One region of the Serratia sp. JSRIV002 genome, then DNA from elsewhere that is predicted to be linked to it. Evidence: predicted binding sites of a transcription regulator. Region 1 holds the regulator's gene; each other region holds the start of a gene.
The links. Region 1 encodes CRP, which controls carbon source genes, mostly activating them, when cyclic AMP is high. Its sites were predicted from a motif close to ATGTGANNNNNNTCACAT; they were not measured.
Positions count from the first base shown of each region.

Region 2: the regulator CRP is predicted to act here: its motif matches at 2,773-2,790, upstream of KGP26_RS19355 (YfcZ/YiiS family protein).
Region 3: the regulator CRP is predicted to act here: its motif matches at 2,496-2,513, upstream of udp (uridine phosphorylase).

Region 1 is NZ_CP074143.1:5,602,331-5,606,524, forward strand. It holds gene KGP26_RS26310 (LysR substrate-binding domain-containing protein) at 1-500, shown strand, start outside; gene KGP26_RS26315 (OsmC family protein) at 503-910, opposite strand; gene crp (cAMP-activated global transcriptional regulator CRP) at 1,292-1,924, shown strand; gene KGP26_RS26325 (YccS/YhfK family putative transporter) at 1,981-4,056, shown strand; gene KGP26_RS26330 (aspartate aminotransferase family protein) at 4,088-4,194, opposite strand, start outside.
Region 2 is NZ_CP074143.1:4,126,383-4,130,576, forward strand. It holds gene fadJ (fatty acid oxidation complex subunit alpha FadJ) at 1-831, opposite strand, end outside; gene fadI (acetyl-CoA C-acyltransferase FadI) at 828-2,141, opposite strand; gene KGP26_RS19355 (YfcZ/YiiS family protein) at 2,340-2,636, opposite strand; gene fadL (long-chain fatty acid transporter FadL) at 3,044-4,194, shown strand, end outside.
Region 3 is NZ_CP074143.1:385,715-389,908, reverse strand. It holds gene KGP26_RS01700 (DedA family protein) at 61-591, opposite strand; gene KGP26_RS01695 (tyrosine-protein phosphatase) at 678-1,460, opposite strand; gene udp (uridine phosphorylase) at 1,612-2,373, opposite strand; gene KGP26_RS01685 (dienelactone hydrolase family protein) at 2,676-3,503, shown strand; gene fsa (fructose-6-phosphate aldolase) at 3,592-4,194, opposite strand, start outside.

The sequences.
Region 1 (4,194 bases):
TGCCAGCATTGCGCGAAGGCCGCCTGGATTTTGCCGTGGGTACCGTCAGCCCGGAACTTCCGCTGGAGGATCTGGTGCGTGAACCGCTGTTCAACGCCTCTTTTTGCATTATCGCACGCCAGGGGCACCCACTGGCGCAGGCCACCTCGTTGGACGAATTGCGTGAGGCCAAGTGGTTATTACCGGAAACCGATATGGGTTACTACCAGCAGTTGCGTGCGGTGTTAGGCACCTTCTATCAGCAATTGAGTCGTTCGCCCATTCGCTCGGACTCTGTGACCTGTGGCTTGAATATGGTGCTGGAGGCGGATTATTTGACTATCGTGGCGCGGGCGATGAGTGCACCGTTCTATTTGCAGCGTCGGCTGGTGGCATTGCCTATCGACACGTTGCCACAAGCGCAATATTGCGTGCTGTATTCACAGAAATCGCCGCTAACCGTGACGGCACGGCGATTTCTTGATTTATTGCGTGCCCACTGCCTGCGCTACCCTTGGTAGGATCAGGCCACTTCGCGGATTTCGAAGCTGTGGGTAATGCTGGCGGCTTTACCCAGCATCAAGGAGACGGAGCAGTATTTCTCGGCGGAAAGATCCACCGCACGCTCGACGATCTTATCGGTCAGCCCTTTGCCGGTGACGATAAAATGCAGATTGATATGGGTAAACAGACGCGGTGCTTCTTCACGACGCTCGGAGGTCAGTTTTACCTCACAGTCACGCACATCGTTACGCCCTTTTTGCAGGATCGACACTACGTCGATGGCGCTACAGCCGCCGACGGACATCAACACCATTTCCATCGGGCTTGGCGCTTTATCGCCAGCGTTGCCATCCATCAAAACCTGGTGACCAGACGCAGACTCACCCAGGAATGTCAGCCCTTCTACCCACTTAACTCTTGCCTGCATGTTACACACTCCGGTTAATTTCTTAAAAACAGGGTACGCTTTCGCATACATTCTGGCAACGTAACCTGACGCTAATCATGCTGAAGCGAGACAACACAAGACACCCGCCTCACTCTGTGCTACAAACAGAGCCGCAATAACTCTTTCCAGGTCACCGATTTCAGGGATATGTCCAAGGAAAGGCCCCTATATTGGTTTGTTAACAGAATGTAGCTTGCAGCTCTCCCTGCAAGTTAATATGCTAGAGCACAAGCGTATTTCTATAACACGCCTCAAAACCTGTTGATAGCCACAATTAAAACACCGGGCTATAAGCACGTTTTACAGGGAACTCTGACCCCTGTGATACAAGGCAGCGATAACAACAGAGGATAACAGCGAATGGTTCTCGGCAAACCGCAAACAGACCCGACTCTCGAATGGTTCCTGTCTCATTGCCATATCCACAAATATCCATCGAAGAGTACGCTTATTCACCAAGGTGAAAAGGCCGAAACGCTTTACTACATCGTCAAAGGCTCCGTCGCGGTGCTGATTAAAGATGAAGAAGGCAAAGAGATGATCCTGTCCTACCTTAACCAGGGGGATTTCATCGGCGAGCTAGGATTATTTGAAGAAGGCCAGGAGCGTAGCGCCTGGGTACGGGCCAAAACCGCCTGTGAAGTGGCTGAAATTTCCTACAAGAAATTCCGCCAGTTGATCCAGGTTAACCCGGATATCCTGATGCGCCTGTCCGCACAGATGGCTAACCGCCTGCAAGTCACCTCAGAGAAAGTGGGTAACCTCGCCTTCCTTGACGTAACCGGCCGCATTGCACAGACCTTGCTGAACCTGGCAAAACAGCCTGATGCCATGACTCACCCAGACGGCATGCAGATCAAAATCACCCGCCAGGAAATTGGCCAAATCGTCGGTTGCTCACGTGAAACCGTCGGTCGTATTTTGAAAATGCTCGAAGATCAAAACCTGATCTCCGCGCACGGCAAAACCATTGTCGTGTACGGTACGCGTTAATCCCCAGGGAAACGGTGCAGCAATGCGCCGTTTCTTTACCTGCTGAATAGCCAACCATGTGGCGCCGCCTGATCTACCACCCGGAAGTCAACTACGCACTGCGGCAAACGCTGGTGTTGTGCCTGCCGGTGGCGTTTGGTTTACTGATTGGCAACCTGCAACTCGGCATGCTGTTCTCGTTGGTGCCCGCCTGCTGCAACATTGCCGGGCTGGATACGCCGCACAAACGCTTTTTCAAACGCCTGGTCGTAGGCGGCTCCCTGTTCGCACTCAGCAGCCTTCTGCTGCAACAAGCCCTGCTGTGGGATCTGCCGTTACCCTTGCTGATGCTGGCAATGGCGCTGTTGCTCGGCGTCAGCGGTGAGATCAGCCCGCTGCACGCACGCCTGCTACCAGCCGCATTGGTCGCCGCCATCTTTTCCCTCAGCATGGTAGGCACCGTGCCAATCTGGCATGCCCCTTTGCTGTATATCGTCGGCACCGCCTGGTACGGGCTGTTTACCTGGGCCTGGTTCAAGCTGTGGAAAGAGCAGCCGATGCGCGAATCTCTAAGCCAGCTGTATATGCAGCTGGCCGACTATTTTGAAGCCAAATACTCATTACTGACGCAGCATACCGATCCTGAAACTGCCCTGCCGCCGCTGTTGCAACGCCAGCAGAAAGTCATGGATCTGATCAGTCTGCTATACCAACAGCTTAATTTCCTGCCCCATGCCAATAACCTGGAGCAAAAGCGCCTGCGGCGTACGTTTCAGGTGGCGCTCGATTTGCAAGAGCACATCACCGTCAGCCTGCATCTGCCGGAAGAAGTGCAAAAGCTGGTGGAGCAAAGCCAGGCCGAAGCGATCATCCGCCGCAACGCCCAGGTGATCGCCACGCGCCTGCGGGTGGTGGCCGACGATATTCTCTATCATCGGCACTCTTCGCGTTTCAGCATGAAGAATGAGCTGGCGGCGCTGGAAAAAGTGGCCTCACAGCACGCCGATAATCCGGTTGGCCAGTTCTGCTATTACCACTTCAGTCGCATCGCACGCCTGCTGCGCACTCAGCACCCACTTTACCGCCGTAATCTGATGGCCAATCAGTCACGCCTGCCGTTCTGGCCTGCAGTGGTGAGCTATCTATCGTTCAAATCCAACGCCTTGCGTAACGCCGCCAGACTGGGGGTCATTCTGGCGGCAGGCAGCAGCCTTGGCATGCTGTTCAATCTGCCAAAACCCTACTGGATCTTGCTGACCATCATGCTGGTCAGCCAAAACGGCTATAACGCCACGCGGGTGAGGATCCAGCACCGTGCCCTCGGCACGTTGGCCGGGCTGGTGATTGCCGCTGGACTGTTGCAACTACAGATGCCGGAGAACGTGACGCTGAGCATCATGTTGGCCATCACCCTGGCGGCCTATCTGATCCTGCGGAAAAACTACGGGCTGGCGGTGATGGGCTTCACCGTGACCGCCGTCTACACCTTGCAGCTCCTGGCGCTGAACGGTACCCATTTCCTGGTCCCCCGCCTGATCGATACCCTTATCGGCTGCGTACTGGTGTTTGGTGGCACGATCTGGCTATGGCCGCAGTGGCAGAGCGGCATGCTGCGTAAAAACGCCCATCAGGCTCTGGAGCACGATCAGACTGCACTGCGTTTATTGCTGGAAGAACAGGAACCCGACCCCAGCGAACTGGCCTACACACGCATGCAGGTCAATCAGGCGCATAACGCCCTGTTTACCTCCCTCAATCAGGCGATGCAGGAACCGGGGTTTGAATCGAATTATCTGGCTGATATGCGGCTGTGGATCACCCATAACCAGTTTATTGTTGAACACCTGAATGCGATGACCATTCTGGCGCGCGAGCACTATATGCTGACGCCAAAGCTGGCTCAGGAGTATCTGCAAACCTGTGAGATCGCCTTACAGAGCTGTCAGCAGCGGTTGGAATATGACGGCCCGAGTACCAGCAACAGCATCATGCAGCCGCCGGACCTGCATCCAGATATGCCGATCACCGAGATGGAACGCCACTTGAGGCGGATCCTTTCTCACCTGACCGTGATGCATACCATTTCGTCATTGGCATGGCGCCAGCGCCCACATCATGGGATCTGGCTGAAGCGCAAATTGCGGGAAAGCTGAGACTAGCGGGACCGCAGCCCCGCTAACTTGATCAGCCGTTAATCACATCCTGTACGGCCAATTCGAACAGCGCCATGCCCTCGTCGATATCTTTCAGCTCAACCACCAACGAAGGGGCAAAACGGATCACATTTGGCC
Region 2 (4,194 bases), 1.5 Mb from region 1:
TTCATAGCCGCTGGCACTACCCTGATCCAGACCGGTGCGCACCACCTGAATAATACGCTCCGCTGCCGGGTAATTACCGTGGGTTTTCTCCAGGGTCTTCTTGCGCACGATGCTGAACAGCAGGCTTCTGCCTAACGGACCGTTGAGCAGGCGTTCTTGCCACGGTAACGCACGGCGCGACTTCCAGCCCTGTTTCACACGCTCAATGGCGGTTTGCAGCAGAATAGATTGCGGTACGGCCTCGTCCACCAGGCCCATACGCAGCGCCTGACGCGCGCGAACGTGTCTTCCCGTCAGCATCATATCCAACGCTTTGCTGGCACCAATCAGGCGTGGTAAGCGCTGGGTGCCACCAGAGCCAGGCAACAAGCCTAACTGGACTTCCGGCAGGCCGAGCGCCGTTTTGTCATCCAGCGAACAGACGCGGCTATGGCAAGCCAAAGCCAACTCCAGCCCGCCCCCAAGGCAAGCACCATGAATGGCGGCAACCACCGGCACTGGGAACGCGGCAATCTGTGCCAGCGTGCTCTGCCCCTTCTTCGCCAGCGTTTGTGCCTCTTGGGCCGTATGGCACGCGGCAATCATGGTGATATCTGCACCGGCAATAAAGGAATCTGGCTTGCCGGACAGGATCACCAAGCCTTCCAGGGTGGCAAGCTGCTGTGCCTTGAGCAGCACGTCGTTGATCTGCTCAACAAACTCCGCCTTCAGCGTATTGACCTTCTCCCCCGGCACATCGATGGTGATCACGCCAATATTGTCCGGGCGCAAGGTCAGATGAAATGCCGAAGGCTTGGCACGCTGTTCGTGCAATGCGTTCTCGAAACTCATTTGTCCACCTCCACAATCATCGCCGCACCTAATCCCCCAGCCGCGCAGGCGGTGGCCAGCCCCAGACCGCCACCGCGCCGTTTAAGCTCGTGCAGCGTCTGGGTAATCATGCGTGCGCCGGTCGCGGCAAACGGGTGGCCATAGGCGATAGAGCCACCCAACACGTTGAATTTTTCCATATCCACTTCGCCGATCGCCTGCTCACGCCCCAGCTTCTGCTGGGCAAACTCGGTGCTGGCGAACATTTTCAGGTTGGCCAGCGTTTGTGCTGCAAAGGCTTCATGCATATCGATCAGGGTCAGATCGGCCAGGGTAATACCCGCACGATCCAGCGCCAACGGGGTAGCATAGGAAGGGCCGAGCAGCATATCCTCCCAGACATCAATGGCGGCAAAAGCGAAGCTGCGCAGGTAGCCTAGAGGCTCCAGGCCGAGTTCTTTCGCACGGGATTCGCTCATCATCAGCACCGCTGCCGCACCATCGGTCAGCGGCGTACTGTTGGCGGCCGTGACGGTACCGTGGCGGCGATCGAATGCCGGTTTCAAGCGGGCATAAGACTCCAGGCTGGAATCTTTGCGGACGTTGTTATCTTCGGCCAGCGGGGTTTTATAGGGCGGCACATAGGCGGTCATCACTTCATCGCGCAACAGCCCCTGTTCCCAGGCTTTGGCGGCCAGTTGATGCGAGCGGTGTGCCAAAGCATCCTGCTGCTCGCGAGTAATGCCATGGGTTTTCGCCATTTGTTCGGCGGTATCCCCCATACGCAGGCCGGTAGAGTATTCCGCCACGGCGGGAGGAACCGGCATCAGATCGCGGAACTTAAGCTTGCTGAACAGTTTCAAGCGCTGCGACAGCGTGCGGGCCTTGTTGACGTCCACCAACGTACGAGCCAGCGCCTTGCTAACGCCAATCGGCAGCACGGAGGAAGAATCCGCCCCACCGGCAATGCCAACACTGATGCTGCCCGCCATGATACTTTCCGCCACGTTGGCAATCGCCTGGAAGCTGGTAGCACAGGCACGTGAAACGCTATAGGCATCGGTGTGCACGCTCATGCCGGTACCAAGCACAATTTCCCGCGCAATGTTCGGCGCTTCAGGCATTTGCACCACCTGACCAAATACCAGTTGCTCGATCAGGGCGGGATCGATGCCGCTACGCGCCAGCAGCTCGCTCACCGCAGTCTTGCCAAGATCGACCGCAGGTATACCGTGATAAGCGGTGGCCTGCTTGGCGAAAGGGGTGCGCAGCCCTTGAACGATGGCGATACGGTCGCCGAGACGGGTAACCAGCGGCAATGCCTTACTCATAAACGCTCCTGAAGAGAGGCCGTCAACACAACGGACAAAAAGAGGTCTGACCTGATGAGGTCATTGTTAACCAAATGTTTACATTTGGCAAACCGGTAGAAGTGAAAACTGAGAGCGGGAGCAACTTTCTGGCAGGGGGTAAAGCTGTGCGGATACCAGCAGGGGCGCATATTACGCCCCTACGGGATCGGGTCGGGATTAACGCAGGCCGAGCTGGAAGATCATGGTTTCTGCCTGGCAAGAGAAGGTGAAATCCACATCCAGTTGCACGCCGCCGTCAACCGGTTTAATGCTACTGCTGATGTCACAAGGATCGGACTCCACGCCGCGCGCCTTTTCAGTCAGTGCTGCCAGGGTTTGCTCTGCATCTTGCTGATTGGCAAACACTCGGCTGTAGGAAGCGGTGCAATCGGTGTTATCCATCACGGTTCCGACATCGACACAGCAGCAGGCCGCAGTTTCCTGAGCGTTACATTTATTGATTGCATCTGACATAGTTGAAATCTCCTCACGGGCCGCGGTTAAGCTCGCCCAAATAGCCATTTATGATCTGGCGCAAATAAACAAAATTCTGTGTTTATTTTACTCCTCGGGCTTGCCAATCACTAGCCTTACTTTTTGTAAGCATTTTAAGTGACGGAAATCACATAACTAAATAGCCACCTGGTAAAAAAACATAAGAGTTTTGTTATGTATCGGTCGTTTTTTGTTATGTGGATCTCTTTTCTGATATCAATTTGGAAATATTTCAAAAACAAACTTGCAACATCTTAACAGGTCGGACCTATAATTCAGCCACTGGTCTGATTTGTCAGATTGATAACGGACCCTACAATCGCGCGCTCCATGTTACTTTGTGTAACATTGTTTAAATAATAAACACATAAAATGAGGTTTTGGTCATGAGCCAGAAAAACCTATTCACTAAATCAGCTCTCGCAGCTGCAGTGGCAATTATTTCTTCGAACGTGTATGCCGCAGGATTCCAGCTGAACGAGTTCTCGGCAGTTGGTTTAGGGCGAGCCTATTCTGGCGAAGGCGCAGTGGCGGATACCGCAGCCTCAGCAAGCCGTAACCCGGCGACCATGATGATGTTTGACCGCCCTTCTTTCTCTGCGGGCGCCGTTTTTATTGACCCAGACGTTAACATTACCGGCACCTCACCTTCAGGCCGCAGCCTGGATGCGAAGAACATTGCCCCGACCGCCTGGGTACCCAACCTGCACTACATCCAACCGCTGAATGACCAATGGGCCGTTGGCGGTTCTGTGACCAGCAACTATGGCCTGGCCACCGAATACAACGAAGGCTACACCGCTGGCTCCGTCGGCGGGACTACCGACCTGACCACGGCAAACCTCAACCTGAGCCTCGCATACCGTCTGAACCAACAATTCAGCTTCGGTCTGGGCTTCGATGCAGTGTATGCCAAAGCCAAGATCGATCGCTTCGCCGGCGATTTACCACTGCTGCTGGCAGGCTCCGGCAAATTGCCTCCGGCGCTGGCTGGCCAGGTAGCCAGGATCCCTGCCGATACTCAGATCTCTCATCTGGAAGGTAACAAGTGGGGCTACGGCTGGAACGCTGGCATCTTGTATCAAGTAGACGACAGAAACCGTTACGGCTTCACCTACCGCTCTGAAGTGAAAATCGACTTTGACGGTGACTACCGCAGCAGCCTGCCTTCCGCCTATAACGGCCTGCTGGGGCAGTTTGGCCTGCCAATGGGGACCGACGGTAACAACGTCCCGGGTTCTCTGACCCTGAACCTGCCAGAAATGTGGGAGGTCTCCGGGTATAACCGAGTGGCACAGCAGTGGGCGATCCACTACAGCATGGCCTATACCAGTTGGAGCCAGTTCCAGGAGCTGAAAGCGACAGACAGCAACGGCAAAACGCTGTTCCAGAAGCATGAAGGCTTCCGTGACGCTTACCGTATCGCGCTGGGTACCACCTACTTCTACGACGATAACTGGACCTTCCGTGGCGGTATCGCCTTCGATGATAGCCCGGTTCCGGCACAAAACCGCTCTATCTCAATCCCGGATCAGGA
Region 3 (4,194 bases), 850 kb from region 1:
ATCGAATTCTCACTGTGCGCTGAATAATTAAAATATGAGGTTATTTGGCAAGGCGCCGGTTCATGCCATCCACTGGGTAAACCATTTGATACCAAAGGCGCCTGGCGCCAGGATGCCGAAGGCCCAGACCATTGCCGAGGCCACATTGGCGATCTGGAACGCGGTTTGCGGCATGGCACAAATGCCCCCCACCAGCGGTACTACGGCGCGCAACGGCCCGAAGAAGCGCCCAAAGAAGATACCCAGCACGCCCCAGCGCTCAAAAAACGCATGGCCACGCACCAACAGCTGCGGATTGCGTGACAGCGGCCACATATGGGCTACACGCCCCTGATAGTGATAACCGACCCAATAGGAGAGCCAGTCACCAAAGAAGGCACCGGCGGCGGCCGCCGCCCAGATCGGCCAGAAGGCAATCCCGCTCTCGCCAATCAACGCCCCCAACCCCAGCAGAATAACCGTGGCAGGCAGCAACAGCGAGAGGAAGGCCAGCGACTCGCCAAACGCCAGGAAGAAGACGATCGGGATCGCCCAGGCTTCATGCTGGCGCACTGTTTCGCTAACCCAGTCAATCACGTCATTGAGGTTCATAGCCTGCTCCTTTTGAGAACGGATCCGACCTCAAGGATACGCAGTACCCTACCTCACTGGTTAAACCCCGGTTAAACATGGTGCCGTTATTCCAGATAGCGCGCCTGCAACGTCTCGAGCTGGCTTTGCCCCAGCCCATATTCGGCCTCCAACCAACGGTTGGTGGAGCCATATTGCTCATGAATGCAACCCAACGCAGTCGCCAGGAACTCTTCACGTGCGCTGAGCACATAGGCAAACTGCTCCACCGAGGCGTCGTTCAAACGGCTAGCGATCTGATCCAGCATGTGTTCACGGTAGCTCGCCAGCGTGGTTTCCGTCAGCAGATAATCTTCCATTACCGTAGCCTCATCCGCACCCAGCGCCAGCAGTACCATCGCCGAACCAACTCCGGTACGGTCTTTGCCTACCGCACAGTGCTGCACAATCGCACCGCCTTCAGGCTGAGCCAGCAGCTGCGCCAGTTGGCGATAGGCAGCGTTATTGAACGGCAGGCGGCGGTACAGCTCCAGCATAAAGGCCCGGGCATCAAACTTGGCCAGCGTTTCGTCGGTGAGTTTTTCAAGGTTGGCATTCACTTCGCTGCTGAGCGGATTGGCTGGCACGTGATAATAGTCGGCTCCCGACCATAGCACGTCAGGTTTAGCCTGCACTTCGTCGAAGTCGCGGTAATCCAGCACCGAGCGCATTGGCACCTGAGCCAGGTAGCTACAGTCGTTTTCACTCAAGCGATCCAGAGCGCCGGAACGAAACAGCAGCCCGCGTTTGATGCGGCGGCCATCGGCCACGCTGTTGCCGCCTAAATCGCGGAAGTTGATGCCACCGTCTAGCGGCGCAAGTGAAGGATGGAGCAGGATCTGAGCGGTCATAGACGTCCTTTATGTTGATTGTCTTGAGATTAGCTGCCATACGGCCAGCAATGGCAAGACCCCAGCAGCAGCAGGCCAGCAGCATGACACAGAGGGGGTAACCGTAACAGAAGGAGAAACGGGCCGTCAAACGGCCCGCTTTTAACGGGGATTACAGCAGACGGCGAGCAGCCTCAACGACGATTTGCACCGCCTGGCTTTCAGTCTTCTTCATGGTTTCCGCATTCGGGATCTCTTGCTGGGTGCGGTTAACGATCACACCGGCAACCATCCCCGCACGCAGGCCCTGACTGGCGCACATGGTCAGCAGAGTGGCGGATTCCATTTCATAGTTCATCACGCCCATCGCCTGCCACTCTTCCATTGAGCCTTTAAAGCGGCTGACCACACGGCCGGAATAGGTGTCGTAACGTTCCTGGCCTGGGTAGAAGGTATCGGAAGAGGCGGTCACGCCGATATGCGTGGTAGCACCGCTAGCCTTGGCGGCTTCAACCAGCGCAGTGGTACAGGCAAAGTCTGCCACTGCCGGGAATTCCATTGGGGCAAAGTGCAAGCTGGCACCGTCGAGGCGCACAGCAGCGGTTGTCACCAGCACGTCGCCCACGTTGATATTGGCCTGAATGGCACCGGTCGTGCCGATACGCAGGAAGGTACGGATACCCAGCTGTGCCAACTCTTCAACGGCGATCGAGGTAGACGGGCCACCGATACCGGTTGAGCATACGATCACTGCCTTGCCATCCAGTTCTGCACGCCAAGAGGTAAATTCGCGGTGGGAAGCCAGATGAACCGGGTTTTCCATCAGCTTGGCAATTTTCTCAACACGCTGCGGATCGCCAGGGACGATGGCCAATGTAGCGCCTTGCAGATCATTTTTAGTGAGACCGAGGTGGAAAACGTCAGACTGAGACATGGGGGACTCCTCATGGATACGGTTTTTGGGAGGAACAAACAGAGATTCTACTGACAATCGCTGTTAAATTTCGTGATGATCATCACCTTGAATAAAGAAACAGAAATTCATCTACATTATTTTTGTGATTAATATCACATAAAAAACCCTGACACGCTTAATCTCCATTCAGTTTATACCAACTTGCTGCCTGAGCGGCCATTGCTATCCTGCGCGAAAATTCGCCATGCGATGCTAATAAGCGCTAATCTGCCTATAGTTAACTGCCGCGCTTTTTCTCTAACGCATGGAGCCTGCAATCAATGAAAACAGAACAACAAATGACGTTAAAACAGGTCAACGGGGGATTTACCCCGGCCGTCGCACCGTTGGCCACCTCAACCATTCTGACCGATGTGCAGGATATACACGTGGGGGAAACCACCATCCCTTCGCAGGGGGACGATCTGCCAGCCTATATCGCCAAACCGGCCCATCATCAAGGGCCGTTCCCCATTGTGCTGGTCGTGCAGGAAATCTTTGGCGTGCATGAGCACATTCAGGATCTGTGCCGCCGCCTGGCCAAGCAGGGTTATCTGGCTATCGCTCCAGAACTCTATTTCCGCCAAGGCGATGCCAGAGAGTACAGCGAAATCAGCGAGCTGATGCAAAAGCTGGTCAGCAAGGTGCCAGACAGCCAGGTATTGGCCGATCTGGATCACGCTGCGCATTGGGCAACGCGCCACGGCGGCGATGCCGGCAAGTTGGCGATCACCGGTTTCTGCTGGGGCGGTCGCATCACCTGGCTGTATGCCGCGCATAATCCGCAGCTGAAAGCGGCAGTGGCCTGGTACGGCAAGCTGGTGGGGGAGAAAACCTTGAATTCGCCGAAGCATCCGGTTGATATAGCGATCGATCTTTCGACGCCGGTACTTGGGCTATACGGTGGCCAGGATGGCAGCATTCCGCAGGAAACGGTGGAAACCATGCGCAAGGCGATCCGAGCAGCCAATGCCGATGCGGAAATCGTGGTTTATCCAGAAGCGGGTCATGCTTTCCACGCCGATTACCGGCCAAGCTATAACGCGGAGGCTTCCGCCGACGGTTGGCAGCGCATGTTGGCCTGGTTCAGCCAGCATGGGGTGAAATAGACGGGCGCAATATGTCGAGTTAGGAGGGAAATATCAGCAGTTTCAGGGGCAGCAAGTGCCCCTGATGCTTGTCAGTTAAGCAACTAACTTAGCTCAGTGACAAAGTGCCGAACGCACCGTGCCAATCGTGCTCGAACTTCTCAACCGCCGCCTGCACCGCCGGGGCGCTGATAAACTGCTCTGTGACATCGACCGGTAAGGTAATAGCTTCACAACCTGCCAACAGGCACTCCAGTGCCTGACGTGGAGTCTTGAAGCTGGCGGCCAGCACCTTGGCCTGCGGGGCGTGCAGTTCTAACAAGTGCTGTAACTCCTGCACGGTAGCAATGCCATTGCCACCCTGGGCATCCACGCGGTTGACGTAAGGTGCCACATACTTCGCCCCTGCCAAGGCAGAAAGCAGCCCCTGTGCTGCCCCATACACTGCCGTCCCCAGCGTTGGAACAGCCAAGCCTTGCAGGATTTTGATCGCGGCCAGCCCTTCACTCGTCACCGGTACTTTCACCACCACGCCAGGAACGCGCTGGTGAAGCATGACCGCCTCTTCAACCATCTGCTCGGCCGTGGTCGCCATCACCTGGGCAAACAGCTTCCCTTCACCACCGATGATATCGCGTAAAGCGGGCAGCACTTCCCATAGCGACGTGCGTGACGCTGCCACAATGCTCGGGTTAGTTGTCACCCCTTGCAA